Regions from separate parts of the Paenibacillus sp. DRB1-1 genome, predicted to be linked through region 2. Evidence: predicted binding sites of a transcription regulator. Region 2 holds the regulator's gene; each other region holds the start of a gene.
The links. Region 2 encodes Rex, which represses fermentation and respiration genes when NADH is low (regulators of the CRP and FNR family bind a similar motif). Its sites were predicted from a motif close to TTGTGAAATATTTCACAA; they were not measured.

Region 1: the regulator Rex is predicted to act here: its motif matches at 2,215-2,232, upstream of ACQW03_RS06960 (DoxX family membrane protein).
Region 3: the regulator Rex is predicted to act here: its motif matches at 3,791-3,808, upstream of ACQW03_RS10115 (phosphoketolase family protein).
Region 4: the regulator Rex is predicted to act here: its motif matches at 3,727-3,744, upstream of ACQW03_RS15355 (cytochrome ubiquinol oxidase subunit I).

Annotation. Positions count from the first base shown of each region.
Region 1 covers NZ_JBODQH010000001.1:1,594,207-1,600,472, reverse strand. The annotation lists gene ACQW03_RS06970 (dioxygenase family protein) at 1-379, shown strand, start outside; gene ACQW03_RS06965 (hypothetical protein) at 453-1,376, opposite strand; gene ACQW03_RS06960 (DoxX family membrane protein) at 1,591-2,109, opposite strand; gene ACQW03_RS06955 (DUF3048 domain-containing protein) at 2,359-3,453, shown strand; gene ACQW03_RS06950 (DUF47 domain-containing protein) at 3,642-4,256, shown strand; gene ACQW03_RS06945 (inorganic phosphate transporter) at 4,271-5,260, shown strand; gene ACQW03_RS06940 (amino acid ABC transporter substrate-binding protein/permease) at 5,501-6,266, shown strand, end outside.
Region 2 covers NZ_JBODQH010000001.1:5,040,076-5,046,341, reverse strand. The annotation lists gene ACQW03_RS22570 (cell wall elongation regulator TseB-like domain-containing protein) at 252-776, opposite strand; gene ACQW03_RS22565 (amidohydrolase) at 814-2,115, opposite strand; gene ACQW03_RS22560 (redox-sensing transcriptional repressor Rex) at 2,102-2,755, opposite strand; gene dinG (ATP-dependent DNA helicase DinG) at 2,800-5,667, opposite strand; gene ACQW03_RS22550 (tetratricopeptide repeat protein) at 5,825-6,266, opposite strand, start outside.
Region 3 covers NZ_JBODQH010000001.1:2,289,113-2,295,378, forward strand. The annotation lists gene ACQW03_RS10110 (aldo/keto reductase) at 170-1,012, opposite strand; gene ACQW03_RS10115 (phosphoketolase family protein) at 1,288-3,672, opposite strand; gene ACQW03_RS10120 (GntR family transcriptional regulator) at 3,967-4,689, opposite strand; gene ACQW03_RS10125 (glycosyltransferase family 2 protein) at 5,041-6,192, shown strand.
Region 4 covers NZ_JBODQH010000001.1:3,481,151-3,487,416, forward strand. The annotation lists gene ACQW03_RS15345 (cache domain-containing sensor histidine kinase) at 1-1,757, shown strand, start outside; gene ACQW03_RS15350 (response regulator) at 1,750-3,408, shown strand; gene ACQW03_RS15355 (cytochrome ubiquinol oxidase subunit I) at 3,815-5,221, shown strand; gene cydB (cytochrome d ubiquinol oxidase subunit II) at 5,208-6,221, shown strand; gene cydD (thiol reductant ABC exporter subunit CydD) at 6,221-6,266, shown strand, end outside.

The sequences.
Region 1 (6,266 bases), 3.4 Mb from region 2:
TCAGGAGCAATACGAGATTGGACGGATGCTGGCGCCTTTGCGAGAACAAGGGATTTTGATTATCGGTAGCGGCGGATTGGTCCACAACTTGCGAACACTCAAGCAGACGAGTGAGCCAGCCGATTGGGCCGTTCAATATGATGACTGGATTGCACAGCAACTCCAAGACTGGAATTTGCGTCACCTATTCCAATATGACAAAAAGGCTCCATATGCCAAACAGGCGGTACCTTCTTATGGAATAGAGCATTTTTCACCTTTGTTTTATGCGATGGGGGCTGCGGATCATGAGCGCTCTGCGCATAAGCTTTTTCAGTCGTATGTCCTTGGCTCGTTGAGTCTCAATTGTTGGGCTTTTGGTCAAGAAAGTGATACGTAAATGTAAAAAAAGAACTTCCGAATCCACATGGTGTGTGGGAATGGAAGTTCTTTTGTGTATTTTGCGTCTTTGATTAATTAGAAGGCACGTTCTTTTTTAGCCAAGTGGATACCTGCGTAGTACGCTGATCTCCATTTTGATCCAACAGTGTCATAAATGCTTTCAGCTTTTGAATGTAGGTACTCTTCGAATCCATATTACGTTGAACGACGAGTTGATACCCTTTTTTGGCATTCGGATGAATCTTCCCGGTATCATAATCGAATAATGGCGTATTGTTCGTGCCATAGAAAGTATAGAAGAAGTACAGATCGTGCAAATTTTTTATAGCTTGTGTACGGTTGGAGTGTGGATATTGGTTTAAAAATGCCTCCTGTGCCAGCACTCGTCCGGCTAACTGTTGGTATCCGATACGGAGCGCGGCATCCTTGGTAGCCGCCTGTCCGGATTCCATCGCCATGATGTCAATATAGCTGCGGATATCTGTCGAGGTGTGCTTCCCGAAGACTTTATATTTTTCATAGTTGATGACTGGGTAGTACATGCCTTCTGCAGTTTCAAGTTTGTAGCCGGCATCTCTTGTTTGAGTTAGCAACTTTTTCAGGTTCGCATCGCTTGAACGGCTGATTACATTTGTGAACGAATCACCGGGTTTATAGATTTGATTTATTTTGGTTTGAACAGAGGCCGGGTATAACGTCTTTGCATAGGAATCCAATTGCTGGTTCTGCGCATTTTCCAGATGAAGCACCATGATGGTAGCTTGAGAGGCTGGAATGGATTGAATATGCTTTTGCAAATAAGTGAATGCCTGAGGTAGCTTGCCGGGTTGGCGTAGTAGCTGCTCGAAGGTCTTGGAGATATGTTGTACACTTTCTGCCTGAGATGTCGTAGTAGACATCGCCGCTTTGGCTGATGTCGTATATCCCAATCCCATAGTCTGCACTGTGAAAGTTACGGCTGCGAGCATGAGATAGGCTTTGGTAATTTTTTTCATGATATAACCCTCCATTACGTTCTTTGATGTAACTGTAGTGTATAGGGTAAATGTATCGTGAGCATTCCATGTTGTATCCAACTTGTAAACGTTTGGAGGGGATGATGAATCCGATAAAAGAGTTCGAGTTAGAAGGAGCTGAAAGACCCCTTGTGAGCATAACAGCGCAAAAAAATAACCATTATCCCGGAGGATAACGGTTATTTTGGGATGTTTAAGCTATTTTTCGACTAGGGTCCGCTGGAAAGGTATCTTTATTTTTACGAAACAGTCCACGCAGGAAGGGCAGTACCCAACGGTCAAAGCCAATTCTTCCGGCATTTGCACCAGCAACTACAAGGAAGATTTCAAACAGCAGGTAGATTGCATTGGTGCTTACTGTACCCGAGAACAGGAACGAGAAGTTCATAACCATAGCCATCAAAGCAGCCAGTGTAGTCAATGTACCGAGAAGCAGGCCAACCCCTACCAAGAACTCACCCAATGGGATCAGGACGTTGAACAAACCTACATTCGGCAAGGCAAAGGCTTCCAGGAACGATCCCCACCAGCCTTGTACAGCGGGATGTTCTCCACCTGTTTTAGCAATGGCCCCCGAGATAAATCCGCCTGCATCGAATCCACCTGTCAGCTTTTCAAGTCCGTGGGTCATCCATTCATACCCTAGATAAACCCGTACTACAGTCAGCAACCACATTGCGACTTTGTTCTCACGTAACCAGCTGTTAAACATTCAAACCACTCCTCTTTCTTAATCTATAGTGTTGGTTGTATTTCATTTTGTTGGGGATGATCATCTTTGCTACACCTTTATTGTAGTAGGTTCAGTTACAGATATTTGTGATAAAAATCACAAAGTCTAAATATTTTTTAAATTTTAATGTCTTTAGATAAGTATTCTATAGATTACTCACGCTTCAATCAAGACAAAAACAGGAAATAAAGCTTATAATGAGAAAAATAACTAAGTGGAGGGATGAACTTGTCCGGGCCCATTTCCCAACGAAATCATTGGTTGCGTGTGATGGCCTCAGCTCTGTTATGCATGATGCTGATGTCTTGTTCTGCTATGTCCAATACGGGTGAATCTGAATCCGTTCCCCAACTGACCAAGCAAGAAACAGAGAAGGAGGCACTTGAACCGCCGAAGGAGCAGTCTATTCCGGTATTTACAGCTCCGCTCACCGGTCTTCCGGTGGAGCAGCCAGTTTTGGAGCGACCGCTCGCTGTCATGATCAATAATGCTCCTGCTGCACGTCCACAGGCAGGACTTAGCCAGGCAGACATGGTATATGAAGTTCTTGCAGAAGGCGGGATTACCCGTCTGGTCGCTTTTTTCCAAAGTCATGGCGGAGATGTAAAGATCGGACCAGTCCGTAGCATTCGGCCGTATTTGATTGAGCTGGGCGAAACCTATGGCGCGTTGCCGATACACGCAGGGGGAAGCACAGATGCCTATGCGATTTTACAGCAGCAGCGGAAGGAACATCTGGATGAGATTTCAAATGGAGGGGCTTACTTCTGGCGAAGCAAAGATCGTCGTCCTCCACATAATTTATACACAGACGTGAACAGACTGCGCAAAGGAAGCGATAGTAAAGGGTATGCCAAGCAGACGGACGTTCCAGTATATTCTTACCTTAAATCCGGTGAAACCCCAGTTATGGTGGACGAGACTGCAGTATCTTTACAAATCCGGTTTTTGCTTAAAAGCTATCGGGTATCTTATACCTATGATCCAGCGGATCAACAATATAAGCGTTTTGTGAACGAAAAGTCACATGTGGATCAAAATAATAACCAACAGCTCTCAGCAGCCAATGTCATTGTGATGAGCGCTAGACATCGAACGTTGGATGATGTAGGCAGATTAAGTGTTGAGTTGGACGCTAGCGGAGAGGCCATGGTGTTTCAACAAGGACAGTTAATACAGGCTGAGTGGCAACATACACCAGGCGATGCGATTCGTTTTATGAAAAATGGGGTTGAAATCCCGTTAACACCAGGTACATCCTATATACATGTGGTACCTGCAGATACTTCACTAAAGGAACATGTAACCATAGAAGCGAATTAGAAAACGAAATACACCTTTTTAGGGAAAAAATGTCGGATAATGACCTTCCATGTCGGGCACTGTATACGTATATCATGAAATTTGCTTTTACAAACATTACAAAAACATTGATGAGTGTGATAAGATAGCAAAGGTTGTCTATTGCAGTCGAAACAGGTTGCGGATATTTTCGTAAAGGGGTAATCGTTATGAGATTGAAGAAAAAGGATATATTCTTCGAGACGTTGGAAAATATGGCAGATACGATCGTGCAAGCAGCCGATTATTTTGCCCAACATACTTCAAATCTTCAGGATGTAACTTTGTTTACAAATGAAATGAAGAAGTATGAAAATAAGTGTGATGATTACACACACACGATTATTACTGAGCTGAACAAGACCTTCATTACGCCGTTGGAACGCGATGACATCATGGAACTGACAACAACCATGGATGATGTGTTGGACGGTCTTGAAGCGACGGCTTCTCGTTTTTATATGTACAATATTACGGAGCCGGACGAGTACATTGTGCAGTTCGCTGATATTTTGCGTCAATCAGCTTACGAAATTCAGAAAGCTGTGCATTTGCTTTCACAGAAAAAATTGCTGGCCATTCGTGAATACACTATTCGCCTGAATGATTTGGAAAATCAGGGGGATGAATTGTTGCGTATTTGCATTAAAAACCTGTTTGCAACTGTAACTGACCCTATTGAACTGATTAAACGCAAAGAATTGTACGAACGCCTTGAAACGACAACGGATTCATGCGAGGATGTTGCAAATATGCTGGAATCCATCATTATGCGTAACTCGTAAGGGAGTCCTTTTACATGGATACAAGTTTATTGGTATTGGGTATTGTTATTTTTCTTGCTCTGGCTTTTGATTTTATTAATGGTTTTCATGATACGGCGAACGCGATTGCAACTTCGGTATCGACCCGTGCATTGACCCCGCGACGTGCGATTATTATGGCTGCGGTCATGAACTTTCTCGGGGCAATATTGTTTACAGGGGTTGCGAAGACCATTGGTGGAAGTGTCGCTGATCCAACCAAGCTTACGAATGGAATTGAAATCGTCATTGCGACGCTGATCGCTGCGATTATCTGGAACCTCTTAACCTGGTGGTTCGGTATTCCTTCATCCTCTTCTCATGCATTGATTGGTGCATTGGCTGGAGCGGTGTATGTAGGTGCGGGATCGGATAAATTAAACTGGAGCGGCTTCATCGGGATTGTCGAAGGGCTTATTTTCTCCCCGTTGATTGCTTTTGTTGTCGGTTACATCGTGATGATGATTTTAAAATACATCTTCGCTCATCGTAGTCCGCATACGGTGAACAAAGGGTTTCGTACAATGCAGGTCATTACGGCAGCGCTTCAGTCGTTCACGCATGGTACGAATGATGCTCAAAAGGCGATGGGGATTATTACATTCGCACTCGTTTCGGCGGGGTATCAGGACCATTTGGAAGTGCCCATGTGGGTAAAAATTTCAGCCGCAACAGCGATGGCGCTGGGTACGTCTATCGGCGGCTGGAAAATCATCAAGACGATGGGAACCAAGATTTTTAAAATCGAGCCAATTAATGGATTTGCAGCCGACATTTCGGGAGCCTCGGTTATTTTCACAGCTACATTGCTTCATTTGCCCGTAAGTACCACTCATGCCATTACTTCGGCTATTTTGGGTGTGGGTTCTGCGAAGCGCTTTTCCGCTGTGCGTTGGTCGCTGGCCGGTCGAATTATTATTACTTGGGTCATAACCATACCGATTGCTGCGCTGTTATCTGGATTGATTTTCAAAATTCTTTTCTAGTCCATTATTATTTCTTGAAAAAAAGGTACACACTATAGAATACACAATAAGCTTCCGTCCGCTTTTTGCGGCAGGGGCTTATTGGCATTCTGGGACAAAACTGCTTCTTTAAAGTTTACACATCCAGATAGTTCCATGAAACGTTTTTCAAAAAATACCTGACATCAAAGTAGTCAATTTTTAATAACTCCTGTAGAATAAACAGAAAACTTTGAACCGTTCAACTGACTGGAGGAAATTATGCAAAAATCTAGAAAACTAATAGCACTCATGATTTGTTTGTTTTTTGTGGTTGCCTTGGCCGGTAATTTCGGTGTAGTGGCACATGCAGAAAATAAAACAAAGTATGATATCGGCACGGATACAACGTTCGCGCCTTTTGAGTTTGAAGATGTAGATGGTAAATTTGTCGGTATCGACATGGATTTGCTGGCAGCTATTGCCAAGGATCAGAATTTTGAATATACCATTAAGCCTCTTGGCTTTAACGCGGCAGTGCAGGCCCTTGAAACGAATCAAGTGGATGGTGTCATTGCCGGGATGAGTATTACCGATGAACGCAAGCGGAAATTTGATTTTACCGAGCCTTATTTTGATTCAGGCGTCGTCATGGCGGTCCGCAAGGATAATGATACAGTTAAACGCTATGAAGACTTGAAAGGGCAGCATGTCGCTGTCAAAACAGGAACGGAAGGTTACACATTCGCAGAATCCATTAAGGCCAAATACGGCTTTACTACAGTACCGTTCGACGATTCTTCTCAAATGTATGATGAAGTTAAAACAGGTAATTCGGTTGCCTGCTTTGATGACTATCCGGTACTGGCATACGGTGTAAACCAGAATAACGGCCTTAAGCTGGTAACAGATAAGGAAAAAGGTGCTTCTTACGGGTTTGCTGTTAACCAAGGCAAGAACCAAGAGTTGCTGGAGAAATTTAATGCAGGGCTTGTTAATCTGCGCAATAGCGGGGAATACGATAAAATTTTGGCTAAATACCTTGGCG
Region 2 (6,266 bases):
AATGTCAACAAACAACCAAATTGCATGATCTTATAGTGATCAGCAATTCTTTTTTCTATCATTTTTGTCTATCACTTATAAAATATAGTATATCATAACGTATATCTAATATCGAAGGCAATGTGTGGAGGAGTTGCGGCATAGCAAAACTAAAAGACGTAAATACGATTTTTTTCGCATTTACGTCTTTTTCTTGAACTTTCAATTATTTACTAGTCATTCATTCCACATCTGCCAATCCTTACACCAGCTCAGTTATTGGGCAAAGTATACTTTACACCCGTCGCTCCCCCATCTGAAAAACGGTAAAAGGTATAGTAATGATGGCTTCCATCATCGTAAAACAGCTGCCACACATATTCGCCATTGAACACACTCGGCCGGAGGCTTACAATTTTTACACCTGGAAGCTGCTGCTGAATTAGCGCCATCATTTTTTGCTCATCGACTCCGTTCTTCAGCAGCTCGGTATGAACACCGCTATTATCTGCGGCAGGTACGTTAGGTTGTCCCTCCACTTTTTGAAAAGGAACCCACACCATTATATTTTCATTCTGTGCATTTTTCCCTTGAACTACCCAATATACCTGATCCCACACAGACTTCCATGTTTGAGTCGTGCTAACCAGACCACCTGATTGCTTGGCCTTAATGATAGCGGCATTTTTCTCAGCCACCTGGTCTTGAGTAACATAGGAATAATACCAGAAAATGCTGACCAGGATCAGTATCACGGCCAAAATGGCGACCGCTATCCATTTTTTCTTATTTTTCAAACCTGTGCTTCCTCTCTAAGGGGATGTGACACCTAAATTAGCGCGACAGCAGCCCTTCAAAGGCGGCTTGTGCCTCATGTTTGATACGTTCCTCGTCCATAGTCAGGCATTCGCCGTTTTTCACAACCTGGCGACCGTCTACCCACACATGAGCCACGTCCTTGGCGCTTGCAGAGTATACCGCATGGGAAATAAGATCTGTACGCGGCAAGAAATGTGCCTGATTCAGATCCAACGCGATAAAGTCAGCCTTGTTGCCTGCTGCCAACGCTCCTACTTCTTTTAAACCAATCGACTTTGCACCGTATTCTGTTGCAAGACGCAGCGCTTCACTTGCAGGAACTGCCGTAGGGTCACCGGATACACCCTTGTGAATAAGTGCCGCCAGACGCATTTCCTCGAACATATCCAGGTTATTATTGCTGGCAGGACCATCCGTTCCGAGAGAAACAGTAACCCCTGCACGCAGCAATTCAGGCACTCTTGCCACACCACTTGCCAGCTTCAAATTGCTACCAGGATTATGCGAAACCGCTACACCACGTTCAGCCAGTAAAGCTATTTCTTCGTCGTTCAAATGAACGCCATGGGCAACAAGCGAAGGACGGGAGAAAAAGCCAAGCTTATCCAAGTGTGCAACTGGACGCAAACCGTAGTCGCGTACGTTTTGCTCCACTTCGGCGATCGTCTCAGACATGTGCGTATGCAGTGGCAAGTCCAGATCATGCGCAGCTTGTACGAATTTTTCAATAAACGCAGGTGGACATGTGTATGGCGCGTGCGGAGACATCATCGTTGTAATACGCCCGTCTGCTTTACCATGCCAGTTACGCGCAAAAGTCACGGCCTCAGCCAGCTTGATTCGCTGTTCTTCTTCCGAGCATAGTCCAATTGCTCCACGCATCAGACTTGCACGAATACCTGACTCTTCAGCTACACGAGCTACCTCATCCATATGATCGTACATGTCCAGGAAGGTCGTTGTTCCACCTTTCAGCATTTCCAGCACAGACAAGGACGTACCCCAGTACACGTCCGTAGATGTAAACTTGGCTTCCATAGGCCACATTTTTTCCTGAAGCCATACTTGAAGTGCCAAGTCATCTCCATGCCCACGCAGCAGAGACATCGCCGCATGACCATGGGTATTAATCAGACCAGGTAAAAACAATAGCCCTTTACCATCAATCGCTTCCGTTTCTTCCTCACCCGCAGGCAAAGTTTCGCCAATATAAGTAATACGGCTATCCTCCACAATCATAAAACCATTGACTACCCCAGCTTCTGGTCCATTTACGGCAAAAGAGCCATTTTTAATCATCCATTTATTCACTGTCATATTGTGTTTCTTCCTTTCCGTCCTCCAAATAATAAGCGAGGCTAAGCAAATCAGTTGTAAAGTCTGTGGCATGAATCCGAATGTTGGCCGGTGCCTTGAGAGTAGTCGGTGCAAAGTTCAGGATCGCTCCAATTCCGCTCTCAATAAGCCTGTCAGCCACGTGCTGTGCTTCAAAATCAGGTACGGTAATAATCCCGATTCGAATGTTTTTTTCTCTCACAGTCGCTTCCAGTTCATCCATCGGTTGAACGACCAATGTATTGATCTTGGTCCCTACCTTATCCGGAAACGCATCAAATACTGCGACAATCTTCATATTGTCTTTTAAATAAGCGTTATAATTCGAAAGGGCTTGCCCCAGATTACCGGCACCGACCAATACGACATTAATTTGCTGGTCAATTTTCAGGATATGGCGTATTTTCTCGATTAGATAAGAAACATCATAACCGATACCCTTCCGGCCAAAATCTCCGAAATAGGCGAGATCTTTACGGATTTGGGCCGGGTTCAAATCTAGCCTCTGTCCCAACTCTTGAGAAGAGACCGTAGCCACCTCCCGTTTGTGAAGTGCATTCAGATAACGTAAATATACGGGTAACCTCCGTACGACAGCCTCTGAAATTTTATCTGATTTCATACTTGCTCCCCCTAATTGTAACGAACATACTTAGTGTCCGTCCGTTATGCCTCTGTCTCCGGGGCGGATTGGAGCCATTCGGCGATGCGGGGCACCATTTGCTCCGATGGCATATGCTCCATTTTTGGTCCCGGTAACGAGTACAAAAAGTGCTTTCCGTAATAGGATTCGATCACACGCGTATCGTAAACGATAACGACCCCGTGGTCGCTCGCTGTACGTACCAACCGACCAAATCCCTGTTTGAAGCGAATGACCGCTTGTGGTACAGACAGCTTCATAAATGGATTCTTCTTCTGCTGCTGAAGCAGCTCGCTTTTTGCCTCCAGCAACGGGTGATTCGGCGGTTGAAACGGCAAGCGAACAATGGCCAGACAAGTCAGAGCCTTTCCTGGAATATCGACGCCTTCCCAGAAGCTGCTGGTTCCCAGCAATACAGAAGCTTTAGCTTCCTGAAAACGGCGGGTTAGCTTGCTGCGACTCCCACTGTCCACACCTTGTCCCAGCACAGTAATTTCGCTGGCTGCTAAGGCCTCTTTGAGCGGCTCATACACTTGCCGGAGCATCCGATAGGAAGTAAACAGAACGAGCATTCTCCCCCGCGTCGCCTGAGCAGTCGCTCCTAGAGAGCTAACGAGCATATCTACAAAATGTGCATCTCCTACACTGCCCTTCACACTTGGAAAATCCCGTGGAATGACCAGCAACACCTGATCCCTGTAATTAAAGGGTGACGGGAGCTGCGAAGTCATCAGCCGCTCTTGATCTGCGGCCTCCTGCAAGCCGAGCTGATCGATCATGTACTGAAACGACTTATCTACCGATAAGGTAGCAGACGTCAGAATAATGCTTCTTTTTTTGTCAAAAAACATTTCTTTCAACTGGCGGCTCACATCGACGGGCACCGCATAAAATTGCAATGATTTACTACGGAATTGCCCACTCGCTTCGAGCCAGTATACGGTTGTTTCATCATCGAGTCGCATAAAAAATCGCAAATTTTCTCTAATCCCCGCCAAATCCTTGAGCAGACCCGTGATATCTGTAATAAGGCTATCCGCCGCATAATCGTCATGCTCTTCCTTGACGTCCAGCATCAGCTTGTCGCCCTTGCGCAAAATTTCACTCATCGTTACATATAGCTGATTTTCCAAAGCCCCCGCCTGATCCCACTTTGCAGGCTTGGCTGAAGGTTTGAGACGGGAAGAAAACTGTCCTGTTTCGCCCGGTGTCGCATCGCTTCGCTCTGGCAACATGCCAAACAGCTTGTCGCTTAGCAGGTCCCAAGTTTCCTTAACCTCTAACACGAGCGGATACATCTGGTCGATGGTTGAGGCCCAATCCGCCGACTTCTCGTGCCCCGATTTTGCCAACTGTTGACGAAGTGAAGGCAGTTGTCCATTCTTGCTGTCTTTGAACAGTCGCGTCAGTGTATGCACGAGTGTGAAATATTTCATATGCATACCTAGGTGCTTACCAGCTACTTCCTCCAGGTGATGGGCTTCATCAATCACCAGGTGTTCATAGCTCGGCAACAACTGGTGACTGGCTTTGACGTCTGTGAACAACTTAGAGTGATTCGTAATAACAACATCCGCTATCCCTGCTTCATGGCGTGCACGATGATAATAGCATTTGCGGAACCATGGACAAGAACGACCAAGACAGGACTCTGAATCACTCGCCACCGTTTCCCAGAAATCCCCTCCACGGTTGCTCAGATTCAGTTCTTCATCATCACCGGTTTCTGTTAGCGTCAACCAGACGATCATTTGAGCCGCTGTAATTAAATCTTCCTTCGGTGTCGCGAAGTCTCTTCTGTTTATTTTATGTTCAAACTTACGCAGACACAAATAATGTCCCCGACCCTTGAAAATAGCAGCCCGGAACGGAAACGGAATCACCTTGGTCAGCATCGGAATGTCGCGCTCGCGTAATTGCTCCTGCAGGTTGATCGTATGTGTACTTACCATAACGCGCTGTCCTTTTTTTACACTGTGATACAGGGATGGGAGCAAATAACCGAGGGACTTTCCTGTTCCTGTACCTGCTTCGATCAGCAGATGCTTGTCTTCACTCAGTGCCTGATTTACACCCTCAATCATCTGTATCTGCGCCTCGCGCTCCTCATATTGGCTCAAGGATGAACGCAAATTGTCCCGCACATCATCCATGTACTCCTCAAAGGAAACACCTGAAAGTGGATTCGGGTCGTCTTCTCTACGCGGTGCAGCTAGCTCCGTCCAATCTTCCACTTTTAGCGCAAGCTGACGAAAAAACTGATGTCCCTCCAAATCCTGAATAGGATCAAGCTCTTTCTCTTCACGCACCCCATCAAGAAACCATCCGAGGTCACTGTCTTCCTCTGCGAACAAATCGCTAAGCCGCTGTATCGTTATCAGAGGTAATGCTTGAAGCTCACCCAGACACTTTAAAAACACCTCAGCCGTAGCCAACGCGTCGCTGTCTGCTTGGTGAGGGCGATCATGCGCCAGCCCGAACTCAGAAGACACAAAACCCAACTGATACGAAGAAAGCGATGGAAACATAATTTTCAGAAAATCCATTGTATCCAAGATTCTTCCGCTAAACGGTAAATATCCGCACCGATCCAGAGCGTTTTGCAAAAAATTAAAATCAAACGCCACATTATGACCGACCAGCACAACATCGTCCAGCATAGGCACGAGCTCCATCATCATTTCTTCAAGTGCAGGAGCATCCTTGACGTCATCGTCTGTAATTCCGGTCAATCCAGTGATAAAAGGTGGAATAGATCTGCCAGGGTTCACATAAGAGCCGTAAACACGGGAAATGCTGTTATCATGATCTATAATTGCAAGTCCGACTTGAATGATGTCATCCGCGGACTGGGTGCCTGTCGTTTCAAAATCCAATACCGCAAATTTCATTCGGGCTTAATCCTTTCTTATGACACTTACAAAAATAATAACTCTGTATATTAGCATAGCAGAAGATCGCCTGTTTGGAAATTAAGACAGCCAAAAAAGACGATGCACACGCCGCCTGAGGAGGTGGGCATGCATCGTCTTACTCGGTGACTGACAACTACATCCAGGTCATCATGGAGCTGTCGTATCGAAGCATTTCGGTACCGGACAAACAGGCTTCCATATTGTGCAGCGGCTCGGGTAACGCAGGATCGAACTGATGTGCGAGAGCAAAACATTTTTGCGCCTCCTCTACGTCAGCCTGCTTTGCCAACAGACAGCCTAGCGCATTATAGATGACCGCCTTTAGTCCTGCCTGCTCAGTCAGGTCCAGCACCTTCTGAAAATGGCATACAGCCTCTGCTGGATCATCTAGTTGAAAATAGGACATTCCCATGTACATACGACTCTGCCAGCTGTTCGGAAAATGCTGTAGTACCTGCTCAAATTGTTGGATCGCCTCAGGGTACATAAGTAATCGATAATACCCTTGCCCCCGATTAAAAGCTGGTAGCTCTTTTTCAGGCAGCTCAGTGTCAGACATATCGGTCTCTGCGGAA
Region 3 (6,266 bases), 2.8 Mb from region 2:
AAAGGACTACATTCCACCATATCATACATCAAATCCGGTAAAAAATGTTCATCCCAGCCATATATACTGGCCCATTGATCACTTTCAGATGTGTGTTCGTTTTATTATAAAAGCAAAGGGTCCAAAAACCCGCGATAGATTTTTGAACCCTTCTATTTATTGTTCCTGATTATAGTTCTTCATAGGACTTGGGGTCCTGTCCCCATATCCGTCCATTCTCACTGCTAAATGCCGAAATCACGTTCATTTCCTCTGGAGACAACTCAAAATCGAAAATATCCAGATTCTCCGTTTGGTGTTTTAAGGAAGAGGCCTTAGGGATCGGGATTGCTCCAAGTTGGATATGCCAACGTAAAATCGCTTGTGTAGTCGTTTTGCCATGAGCAGCAGCGATTTTCCCAATCTCTTCATTCTCCAGCATGCTGTGACCGCGACCCAAGGGGCTCCACGATTCCGTCACGATGCCCTGTTCAGCATCCTTTGCACGCTGATGCTCCTGATTAAATAATGGATGCAATTCAACTTGATTTAAGCTCGGCGTGACACCTGTTTCTCGAATTAAACGTTCATTATGCTCGGGCAGAAAATTGCAGACCCCGATGGAACGAATATAGCCCCTTTTCTTCGCCTCAATCAACGCCTGCCAGGCTTCAACATATCGATCGATTTGGGGATTCGGCCAATGGATCAGATAAAGATCATAATAGTCCAGACCTCCTCTATATAATGACTCTTCGATCGTTACAATGGCTTCTTGATAAGCATGTCGGCGACCCGGTAGTTTGGAGCAAATCAACAATTCTTCTCTGGGCACAGAGCTCTGCTGGACCGCTTTCCCGACAGCACCCTCATTTTCATAGTTGAACGCTGTGTCGATCAAACGGTAACCTGCATCAATCGCGCCGGTAATCGCCTTGACTCCATCTGCACCCTTAAATCCAGCAGTCCCAAATCCAATGACGGGCACTTTAGTGCCATCATGCAATACCTTCTCCGGAATTTGTTGGTTCATATTAACAGCCTCCTTTACTATTCTCATATAACATAACACCTCTTCAAAGCACCGGCAAAATATAGAAATCCATTCCGTTCCCTATATATGTATATACCCACTAGTTCGTAACTTCCCTACCAAGTTCTCTGTGTGCTAAATCAAAAAGCGCCTGATCCCCATTGAAATCATACTTGAAGTCAAGGGGTCAGGCACTTGTTCCACTACCAAATCATATATCCCACTTCATACTTAATGGCTTGGTTGTCCAACACAAAGTTGAAGTGTCTGTATTTTTATTTCAAGCCTTTCCATACCCAGTTCTCTACCTCTGGCAAATCAATGCCCTCTTCGCGAATGAATTGATGATGTTTCTTAACCGTAGCATCCATTTCATCCACAATGTTGGTGTACTTCTCAGCGTCAGGTAAGTTGAGAACAGCTTCCTTCACTAAGTCAAAACGATCCATTTGATTCAATACACGCATATCAAATGGTGTCGTAATATCGCCGTTCTCACGGTAACCATGTACATGCAAGTTATGATTGTGACGATCAAAGAACAGATCTTTGATCAGACCTTCGTAACCATGGAAAGCGAAAACAACTGGCTTGTCTTTTGTGAAAAAATGATCAAACTCGGCGTCGGATAATCCACGTGGGTCTAGTTTTTGACTTCTCAGTTTCAGCAAATCTACCACGTTGATGTACCGAATCTTCAAGTCAGGCAATTTTTCATGCAAAATGGAAATCGCAGCTAAACTTTCAATCGTTGGCTCTGTACCAGCAGAAGCAATGACAAGGTCAGGTTCTCCACCTTGATCTGTACTTGCCCAGTCAATGATCTTCAACCCTTTATCCACCAATTCTTTCGCTTCATCAGCACTAAACCATTGTGGACGTGGGTGTTTAGACGAAACAATCAAATTGATCTTTTGACGGTCGTTTAAAATGGTGTCGAAAACAGCCAACAAGGAATTGGCATCCGCTGGCAGATATTCCCGAATAAATTCTGGTTTTTTATCAGCCAAATGACCTAACAAACCTGGATCTTGGTGTGTATACCCATTATGATCCTGTTGGAATACTGTTGAGGTTGCTACGACATTCAATGATGGGATATCTGCACGCCATCCTTGATCCGTTGCTTTACGCAGCCACTTAAAGTGTTGGGTGATCATCGAGTCAACCACACGCAGGAAGGCTTCGTAACTTGCAAAGAAACCATGACGACCTGTTAATACATAACCCTCCAGCAATCCTTCAGCTTGGTGTTCGGATAATTGAGAATCAATTACGCGCCCATAGGATGATAAGAATTCATCATTAGGTTCAATAATTTGGTCCATCCATTGGCGTTTGGTTACTTCAAAAACAGGAGCCAAGCGGTTAGACATCGTTTCATCCGGTCCGAAGATTCTGAAATTACGATTTTCTTCATTTAAGAGAACCACATCTTTAACGTATTTCCCTAAAACCGACATATCTTGCGCAATCACTTTACCCGGTACGGAATTATCCAATGCATAGTTACGGAAATCCGGTAATTTCAAGTCTTTAATGAGGTTACCCGCATTCGCAACAGGGTTCATTCCCATACGTTTATCGCCTGTAGGCAGAATTTCAGCAAGCTCAGAGTTTAAACGACCGTTTTCGTCGAACAATTCCTCTGGTCTATAGCTATTCAGCCATTCTAACAAAGCAGGTGCGTGCTGCATATTTTTTTGATCAACCGGAATTGGAACCTGATGGGCACGGAATGAATTTTCATTCGGTACGTTGTCCCATTCCTTCGGACCTGTCCAGCCTTTAGGTGAACGGAATACAATCATCGGCCACGCCGGACGAGTAAGGTCATTATTTTCACGCGCATTCTTCTGAATAGCTTCAATCTTCTCGATGGCCGTATCCAATACTTTCGCCATTTCTGGATGCATGTGATCCGGATTTTCACCTTCAACAAAGAACGGTTCCCAACCCAAACCTTTAAAGTATGAGGTCAATTCTTCTTTCGATTGACGAGACATAATCGTTGGGTTACTAATCTTAAAGCCATTCAAGTGCAAGATTGGCAGCACTGCACCATCTGTGATGGGATTGATAAATCTGTTAGAGAACCACGAAGCGGCTAATGGGCCAGTTTCAGCTTCGCCATCACCAATAACAACAGCCGAAATCAGATCAGGATTATCCAGAATGGCACCTACACCATGAGAAAGGGAGTAGCCTAATTCTCCACCTTCATGGATAGATCCAGGTGTTTCAGGAGCAGCATGTGAAGCAATACCGCCAGGGAAAGAGAATTGTTTGAACAATTTCTTCATACCTGGGATATCTTGTGTAATTTGCGGATAGATTTCAGTGTAGCTTCCATCCAGATAAGAATTTGAAACCATAACCTGGCCGCCGTGACCAGGACCTTCAATGTAAAGCATGCTCAAATCATATTTATTAATAACACGATTTAGATGTGCATAAATAAAGTTTTGGCCCGGAATTGTGCCCCAGTGTCCAATAGGCTTAACCTTCACATCTGAATCTTTTAAAGGCTCTCTTAACAAAGGATTATCTTTTAAATAAAGCTGACCTACCGAAATGTAGTTCGTTGCACGCCAATATGCATCAAGTTTTTTCAAATATGTTTTAGATGAATAATCTGCTAACACGGGTGATAATGACATTGTGTCCACTCCCTAAGTAGTTTGGTTTGTAATTTATTTCCGGAAATTTCATCTACATGTCCATCATAACGCTACGCCAATTTAATTCAACCTTTTTCACAAGTGATACGGTCCAATTTTGTGAAATTTTGAACATACTATGAAATATAAATTAAAAAGACAGTAAAAAAGCTCTTACATTTAAATATATAGAAGTATAAACCAATAAAATTTGTATTAAATGAGGCAATCGCAGGCTTCAATCCTTTTTTCAAAACCATAAAAAAAAGACCGGAGAATTCTCCAGTCTTATCATTAGTGAACCGATACAAAGGTATTAAATTTCAAATATTTATAATGAAATCGCATATGAGAAAACTCAAATGGCGTACCGTTATCTAAAAAGAACACACCTTCCATAATACCTACAGGCTCATTTTCATTTAAATGTAGTAGCTTTTGATCATTCTCTTGAGACGGTTCTGCAAAAATGGATAAAAAAGATTTGGTGACGGCCAAGTTCCGCGAGTCTTCCAAATAATTAAAAATGGACCCCTCGATAATTGTCTGATTTAAATTTTGGACAATTTTAATGGGGATATAGCCCGTTTCAATCATAAATGGATCATCATCAAACAGACGTAAGCGGACAATTTTGTAAACAAAATCATGAGTCTCCAAGAACAAATCGCGCTGTAATTCTTCTGTTGGCGGAATGACCTCAAAACTCAATACTTTGATTTTTGGCTTTTTACCATGCATTTGAAAATTATCAGTGACCCCTAAATTAGAGCCTTCGTAGTTAAAGATAGATTCATTTCTTATGTATAATGGATTTATAAATGTCCCGGAACCTTGTTTTTTGAAAATAATTCCGACATTCTCCATTTTAGTCAGAGCACGTTTAATTGAACTACGACTAACCTGGTAAGTCTCACTAAGACTACGTTCATCTGGCAATCTCATATCTGCAAACTTTCCCGCAAAGATTTTCATCTTGAGATCGTCAATAATTTGCTTATAGACAAATTGTGTCATATAGTACTCCTCTTTCAGGTCTTCTATAACTCTATATAGTTTACCATAACTTGCCCATTTCATCTCATGTTTGTTTCTGTTTGCTGAGCGGGCTTTCAGCGGATAGGAAGTGACCTCGCTTTTACTTTACATCTCTATGCATAATACCATGATTACACATACATAACACCACTGAACGTGCCTGCAAAACAGCAGGAAATACAGAACCCCTACCTTAGCATCAGTAATAAAACCAAGCCTGTTTCGAACCTTGAGGGATGTTTGACTAGACCAGGCTACAATCCTTGAATACATTGTTATTATTTATCTTGTTCAAGCGTTTTCTAATAAGAATGGTGGGGGGAGATCATATTGGCTATCCGCTACAGCGTCATCATTCCAACCTATAATCGAGCCCAGCAATTGTTGCTCACACTCGCTTCATTTGAGACACAAACCTATCCAAAGCAACTATTCGAAGTAATTGTAGCTGATGACGGTTCTACAGACGGAACGAAAGAAATGGTCGAAGGCTTCAAAGCATCCTATCCTCTTATCTATGTGTCACATCAGGAACAACGCGGTCGATCTGCCGTTCGAAATTTGGGACTGCGCCGTGCAAAAGGGCTATACATCATCTTCTGCGACGCTGACTTTGTAGTATTACCGGAATTCATTAGGATCGTGAGCCGTTATCACCGTAAATATCCCAAGTCCGTGCTCTCAGGCATTCCTCACTCATGGGACGATGCTTTTACCCATTATTACCCTGACTTTTCACCTGAAGAAAAAGAACAATGTCGCAACATACTTACGCAGTCCAACTTATGGAATGCTGACTATGAAGCAGCGAACGAAATTACTCCAATCATAACCCCTGAAGATATCCTTCACCAAACGGGTGCACTGTCTAAAGTAGTTAGTCCCACAAGGGTACCTCCCAATACGCAGAAACAATTTGCCTCAACGGACGTTGCCCCCTGGATGCTGCTGGTTACTCGTTGTGTAGCCATCAGACGCAGCCACTTGATTCGTATTGGAGGTTTCAATGAACGGTTTGTGCTGTATGGACTCGAAGACTGGGACCTTGGCTATAGACTGCATCGCTTGAAGATCCCTTTTTATTGCATCAAAGAGGTGGTCGGATACCATCAGGAACATCCAACCTATCTTAGAGGTAACGTTTTAAATACGGAAAACCTGAGAATCATGTATGAAACCTACGGATTCAATGACTCCTCGTTAAATTTATTTGCCCTTATCCCTCCATCCGAGGATTTTGAGACCTACAAAAATACGTTGCGGGTATTGCGCAGGGGATTCCGCTCTAGGTTAACACGCTCATCAGCACTGTTATTAAGAAGAACACTACGCATTGCAGCCAAACAGTTCTACGATCAAAGCCATACTCATGCATACAAAAAATCATTACACTTGATAAAAAAGAAAGCAGAGAATCGGAAAAGTCGAGTCGCTCACGTGTTACGAGAAATGCTGGTGAAGTCTGAAAAGCTGGTGGAATAGCAAGAGCCCGGAAGGCCCCGAAACACATGAATTTTTCCCGGAATAAAAAGACTCCTCCATATGAGAGCAGGCCA
Region 4 (6,266 bases), 1.6 Mb from region 2:
TGCGTATGCGGAATAAGCTGCTGTTCTCCTATGTACTGATTGTCATGATCCCGGTGCTGGTGGTAGGCGGTTGCGTTACTTTTTATTTGCGAGAGCAGGCATTGAATAGTGCAATTGCCCAGACGGTAAACAATGTGGAAAAGATCAAGAGCCAGACGGCAAATTTACTGCGTGTGCCAACGGATATTTCAAATGGGCTCATGTTCGATAAGAGGCTGAGGGAGATGGCGAACCGACGGTATCCGGGTATGGTAGAGCTAATGAATGCGTATCATCAATACAAGGATTTTAATGAGTATACTCAGCAATATAGAGAGGTTGCTACCATCCGGTTCTATTCGTACAATCCGACGCTTGTCAATAACCTGGAGTTTATTCCAGTGGACTCTAACATTGAGCGGCAGCAGTGGTTCCAAACGGCTTTGAAGGGGACGGCGATTAACTGGTTTTACATTCAGGATAAGGAAGATAACCCGGTTAATCGCCTGAGCCTGGTACGGCAAATTCCATTTCCCGAATACAATACCAAGGGAGTTCTGATGATATCGCTGAGTCAGACCGAGTTGAATCATATGCTGAGCAAGGAGCCTTTTGAAACATTGATTACGGATCGTAACGGGATTGTGGTCGCAGCTACTCGTCCGTTGTCGGTGGGCCAGACGTTGAGCGATTTACATTTGGGCTTTGATGTCCAGCGTGCGGGTAAGGGAATATATGAAGCGAAAATCAACGGAATACCCTCCAACATCATCGTGGATGAATTGCTGCCCGCCTCCAGTGTGAGCGGATTTACGATTATTTCAGTGTTTTCGACAGAGCATATTGTACAGGGAGCCAACCGAATCAGCCTAATCGGTGCTTTATGTGTTCTTGCAGTGCTGGTTATGGCACTGATTCTGATCACCATCATTTCCTGGCTGATTACCAAACGCCTACAGCGGTTGAGCTATGAGCTGGATAAGGTAGCTGCGGGCGATTTTCATGTGGTATCGAGTGTGGAAGGAAGGGACGAGATCGGGGACTTATCCCGCCGTTTCAACTATATGGTAAGTAGTATTCGCCAACTCATGGCGCAGGTCTATGAGACGAGTGAGCACAATAACAGGCTGGAATTGGCACAAAAGGATATCAAGCTAAAAATGATGGCCAGCCAAATTAATCCGCACTTTCTGTTTAATGCGTTAGAATCCATTCGAATGAAAGCGCATTTGAATGGGGAAGCGGAAATTGCAACGACGGTGCGTTTACTTGGCAGGTTGATGCGCCGGAATCTGGAGATTGGCAGTGGTAAAACGACGGTACTACAGGAGCTGGATATGGTGCGATCCTATTTGCAAATTCAGCAGTTCAGATTTGGAAATCGTTTGATCTATGAAGTGAATTTGGAAGAAGGCGCAACGGACATATCCATTCCACCCTTAATCATACAACCACTGGTGGAAAATGCAGTCATTCATGGCCTGGAAAATAAGGAAGAGCCAGTTACCGTGAAGGTAGATATTACAATAGAACAAAGAGAATTGAACATTAAAGTAGAAGATGACGGGATCGGCATGGAAGCTGGGCAACTGACCCATCTGCTAGCTCGGATCAGGGGAACGGATGAGCCGGAAGGCAGCAGTATTGGTCTGCGTAATGTACATCAACGTCTAACATTGATGTATGGTGAACGTCATGGACTGCATATTGAAAGCGCATTACAAGTAGGAACAACCGTATACTTTTCCATACCAAGGGAGGAAGAGTCGAATGTATAAAGCAATGATTGTTGATGATGAGCCTGCGATTCGTGAAGGATTGTCCTCCATTATCGACTGGGGGAATTGTGGCTTCCATGTTGTCGATACGGCAGGGAACGGACGCGAGGCTTTGGATAAGTTCGGAGAGCATCGGCCAGAGCTGGTTATTGTAGATATTCGTATGCCCGGGATGAGTGGACTGGAGGTTATACGAAGCATACGTGAAAAGAACGGAGAGCCATTTCACTTTCTCATATTAAGTGGATATGCAGACTTTGATTATGCACGGCAAGCCATGGGCTTCGGGGTCGATGGCTATCTACTGAAGCCAGTTGATGAGGAAGAAATGACGACAGAGTTGAAACGGGTACGGCAAAACATTGAGGACGAGAAAGAAGACGGCAAATGGGGAAGTCCACCTTCCCATGAGCGTAATTGGATCGAAGCACTATTGTTTCCTGTTCATCAAGAGCATGCTCGTAATGCTATGGAAAGCATTGATTTTCTGCACAGAGCATCCAAGCAAGCTGAACATCAAAGCGGTAACGGAAAACATGGACAACAGCCAGCGTTACCAGCATTGGACTGGAGTAGCTATCAGGTTATTCTGCTGGATTTACGTATACCTGACTGGGATCGGCAAGCCCGGCAGTCGGCAGCAAAGCAGCGGCTAACAGAATTGTGCCATGAGCAGGGCAGAGGTATCGTGTTTGAGGCGGGAATATATATGGGTCTCTTGCTTCCCGCCACGTTAAAAACGGAGAAAGATGCTGTTCAGTTGCTGGCTGCTTGGCGACAGGAGCTAAAGCCGTGGGCTACGGAAATTTATGTGGCTGCCGGTGATCCTGTAGCCATTCTTAGCGACATTCCCAGATCCTTTGAGCAGGCACTACGATTGTTAGAGCGTACGTTTTTGTTCCGGGCAGAAAGAGTCATGCTTTCAGGAGACCTACACGAATTGGAGATCATCGAGACTGAAATAAGTGGAGCGCCTGATAGTGCCACAGATGATCCCATACGTTATGCAGAAAAGCTTTACTATGCGCTAGATATGGCTAATAGTGAAGCTGCAACCCGTGTCATTAAGGAAATGGAAGGCCAATTTCCACGAATTTATCGCACAGAATCTGCAATCAAGGCGGCGTTCGCCCAAACATTCACACTGGCGTTGAACAAGTATGCAGCCGGACAGGATCACAGCCGAACCGTGCTGGAGGAGCACTCCAGCTTTATAACCGATGTATATGCTTATTCCACATTAGGCGAGCTGGTGGATCACTCGCTGGAGCATGTGTTGCAATGGATTGGCCAGACTGATCCCGGTGGCAAAAACATCATCATGAAACAAATGATTGGTTTTATACATAGTCATTATGATGAAAATTTGCGATTGGAGTTACTGGCAGATATGTTCAATTACAATAGTGGCTATTTGGGCAAATTGTTCAAAAGTCATACTGGCGAGGCCTTTAATGCCTACCTGGATAAGGTGAGGATTGAGCGAGCAAGGGAATTGCTTGCACAAGGAATTAAGGTGCACCAGGTAGCGGAACGCGTGGGATATGCGAATGCAGATTATTTTCATAGTAAATTTAAAAAGTATGCTGGAATGTCACCTTCCTCCTACCGTAATCGGGTTCAAAAGAATGGAGGAACAGATGGCTGTTGATAGAATCACAAATTTTTCACGCTATGAAGTCTCTCTTGCAGATGTCGGAGGTACGATCTCCGAACGAAGAGAGGCTCTTTTTTATGATGGAAAAATGGATAGTTCAATCGAAAATGTCACATTTATTATGGAGTTTAGGCCGTTTTCATCAAATCGCCATCATTATGACACAGCTTTGACACGATGTTCACATTTTCGATTCTATTTCATTTAAATTTATTCTATATAATGGGGATAATCTGAAGCCGGATCATGACAACCATGGTTAAGGTAGTTGAGTGAGTCATTATCTAAAAAGTGGTCGCTGCATATGTAAGAGTGTGAATACTATCACAAAGGTAGAGAACTTCAGATTACAGACACTATAAAACAATGTTAAGAGAAGTGTAGGGGGAGGAGCAACATCATGGACGTATTGGATTTGGCACGGTTGCAGTTTGCAACCACAACGATTCTTCACTTTGTTTATGTGCCGATCTCCATTGGATTGTCGTTATTGGTGGCAATTATGGAGACTATGTATGTGATCAAGAAAAATGACTTGTACAAAAAAATGGCTCAATTCTGGGGAACGTTTCTGCTGATTAACTTTGCATTGGGCGTAGTCACCGGGATTTTGCAAGAATTCCAGTTCGGGATGAACTGGTCGGACTTTTCCCGTTTTGTGGGTGATGTATTCGGTACGCCGCTGGCGATTGAAGCGCTACTTGCATTTTTCCTGGAATCGACCTTTATCGGATTATGGGTATTCGGTTGGGAAAGATTGTCCAAAACGGTCCATTTAATCTGTATGTGGTTGGTATCTATCGGTACGATGTTATCGGCATTGTGGATTCTAGCTGCTAATTCATTCATGCAGCGTCCAGTAGGATATGAGATTCAAAATGGACGTGCAGAAATGAAAGATTTTGCTGCTCTGTTAACGAACGAACAACTGTTATGGGAATTCCCACATACATTGTTTGCTGCTTTTGCAACGGGGGCATTTCTGATCGCGGGTATCAGTGCATGGAAGCTGATGCACAAAAAGAATATGGACTTTTTTAAACCTTCTTTCAAATTGAGCATTATTGTTGCTTTAATCAGTGCCATTGCTATTCCTTTGTTTGGTCATGGTCAGGCTCAATATTTAGTGAAAACACAGCCGATGAAGATGGCTGCCAGTGAGGGCTTATGGGAGAACAGTGGTGACCCCGCTCCTTGGACAGTTATCGCATGGATTGATCCTGGAAAAAAGGAAAATACCTTTGAGATTAAAGTTCCTTTTGCTTTGAGTTTTCTATCCTATAGTAAATTTACCGGCTCTGTGCCTGGTATGAATGAGCTTCAGGCTGAATATGAGAAAACCTATGGTCCGGGAGATTATATCCCGCCAGTACGTACCACGTTCTGGAGCTTCCGCATTATGATTGCGGCGGGATGTGGCATGATTGCACTCGCTTTATATGGAGCTTATCTGACGTTCCGTAGAAAGTTGGAAGGTTCACATCGCTGGTTCTTCCGTCTTATGATATGGGGGATATCCCTTCCATTCATTGGGAATACTTCAGGTTGGATCATGACTGAAATAGGTCGCCAACCGTGGACGGTATTTGGTTTACTTCAAACAAAAGATTCTGTTTCGCCTACTGTTGTGGCTGGAGAAGTGCTGTTCTCGTTCATCTCATTTACCACATTGTATTTAATTTTAACAGGTGTGCTGGCGTTCCTGTTTTACCGTACGGCTCGCAAAGGTCCAGATATTGAGCCGCATCAGCAAACGGTAATTCATGATCCTTTTGCTCAAGGGGGTGACACCATTGTCGCTAAATGATTTATGGTTCTTATTGATTGCTGTGCTGTTTACTGGCTTCTTTTTTCTGGAAGGCTTTGATTTTGGCGTAGGAATGGCCACAGGATTGGTGCCGCGTAATGACCAGCAAAAACGTTTGATGATCAATACGATTGGTCCGTTCTGGGATGCTAACGAAGTGTGGCTGATTACAGCAGCAGGGGCGATGTTTGCCGCTTTCCCGCATTTTTATGCAACCATGTTCAGCGGATATTATCTGGTATTTGTCTTTATTTTGCTAGGTTTGATCTTGCGTGGAGTTTCTTTTGAGTTCCGAGGCAAGGCTGAAGGGAAATGGTGGACAGGAACGTGGGATGCCTGCATTCTGATTGGTAGCTTTCTACCGCCGATGCTGTTCGGTATGGCTTTTGCGGCTTTGGTGAAAGGTGTACCTATTCAGCAAAACATGGATTTGAAAGCTGGATTTTCCGATGTATTCAATGGATACACCGTATGGATTGGACTGACAGTGGTCGGAATGTGCCTAATGCACGGGCTGACGTTTATTTCCCTGCGGACGATTGGAGAAGTACGGGATCGTGCTCGCGTGATTGCGTCCAAATTTCTCCCGGTATTGGGCATTTTACTCGCTGGCATGGTGGTATGGACTTATTTTGTAACGGATTTATTTGCACGTCGCGGTCCCTTTATGTATGCTGCGGTAGCAGTGGGAATTGTCGCCTATATGCTGACGTGGTACTTCCTGAAGCAGCGCCGCGAAGGATGGGCCTTCGGGATGACAGGGGCATTGATTTTGCTGACTTTCGTTTCGTTATTCGTTGGTTTGTTCCCAAGATTTATGGTGAGCTCAATTAACAGTGCTTTTGATTTGACGATTTATAATGCAAGCTCCAGTCATTACACACTGAAAGCCATGACGATTGTTGCAGCAACGCTTTTACCCTTTGTGCTGGCTTATCAGGCGTGGAGCTATTTTGTTTTCCATAAGCGCCTCAGTGAGAAGGATCATTTGGAATACTAATGGATAAGGCATGGTTTGAACTAAAGGGCATTCGGCCAGTAATGC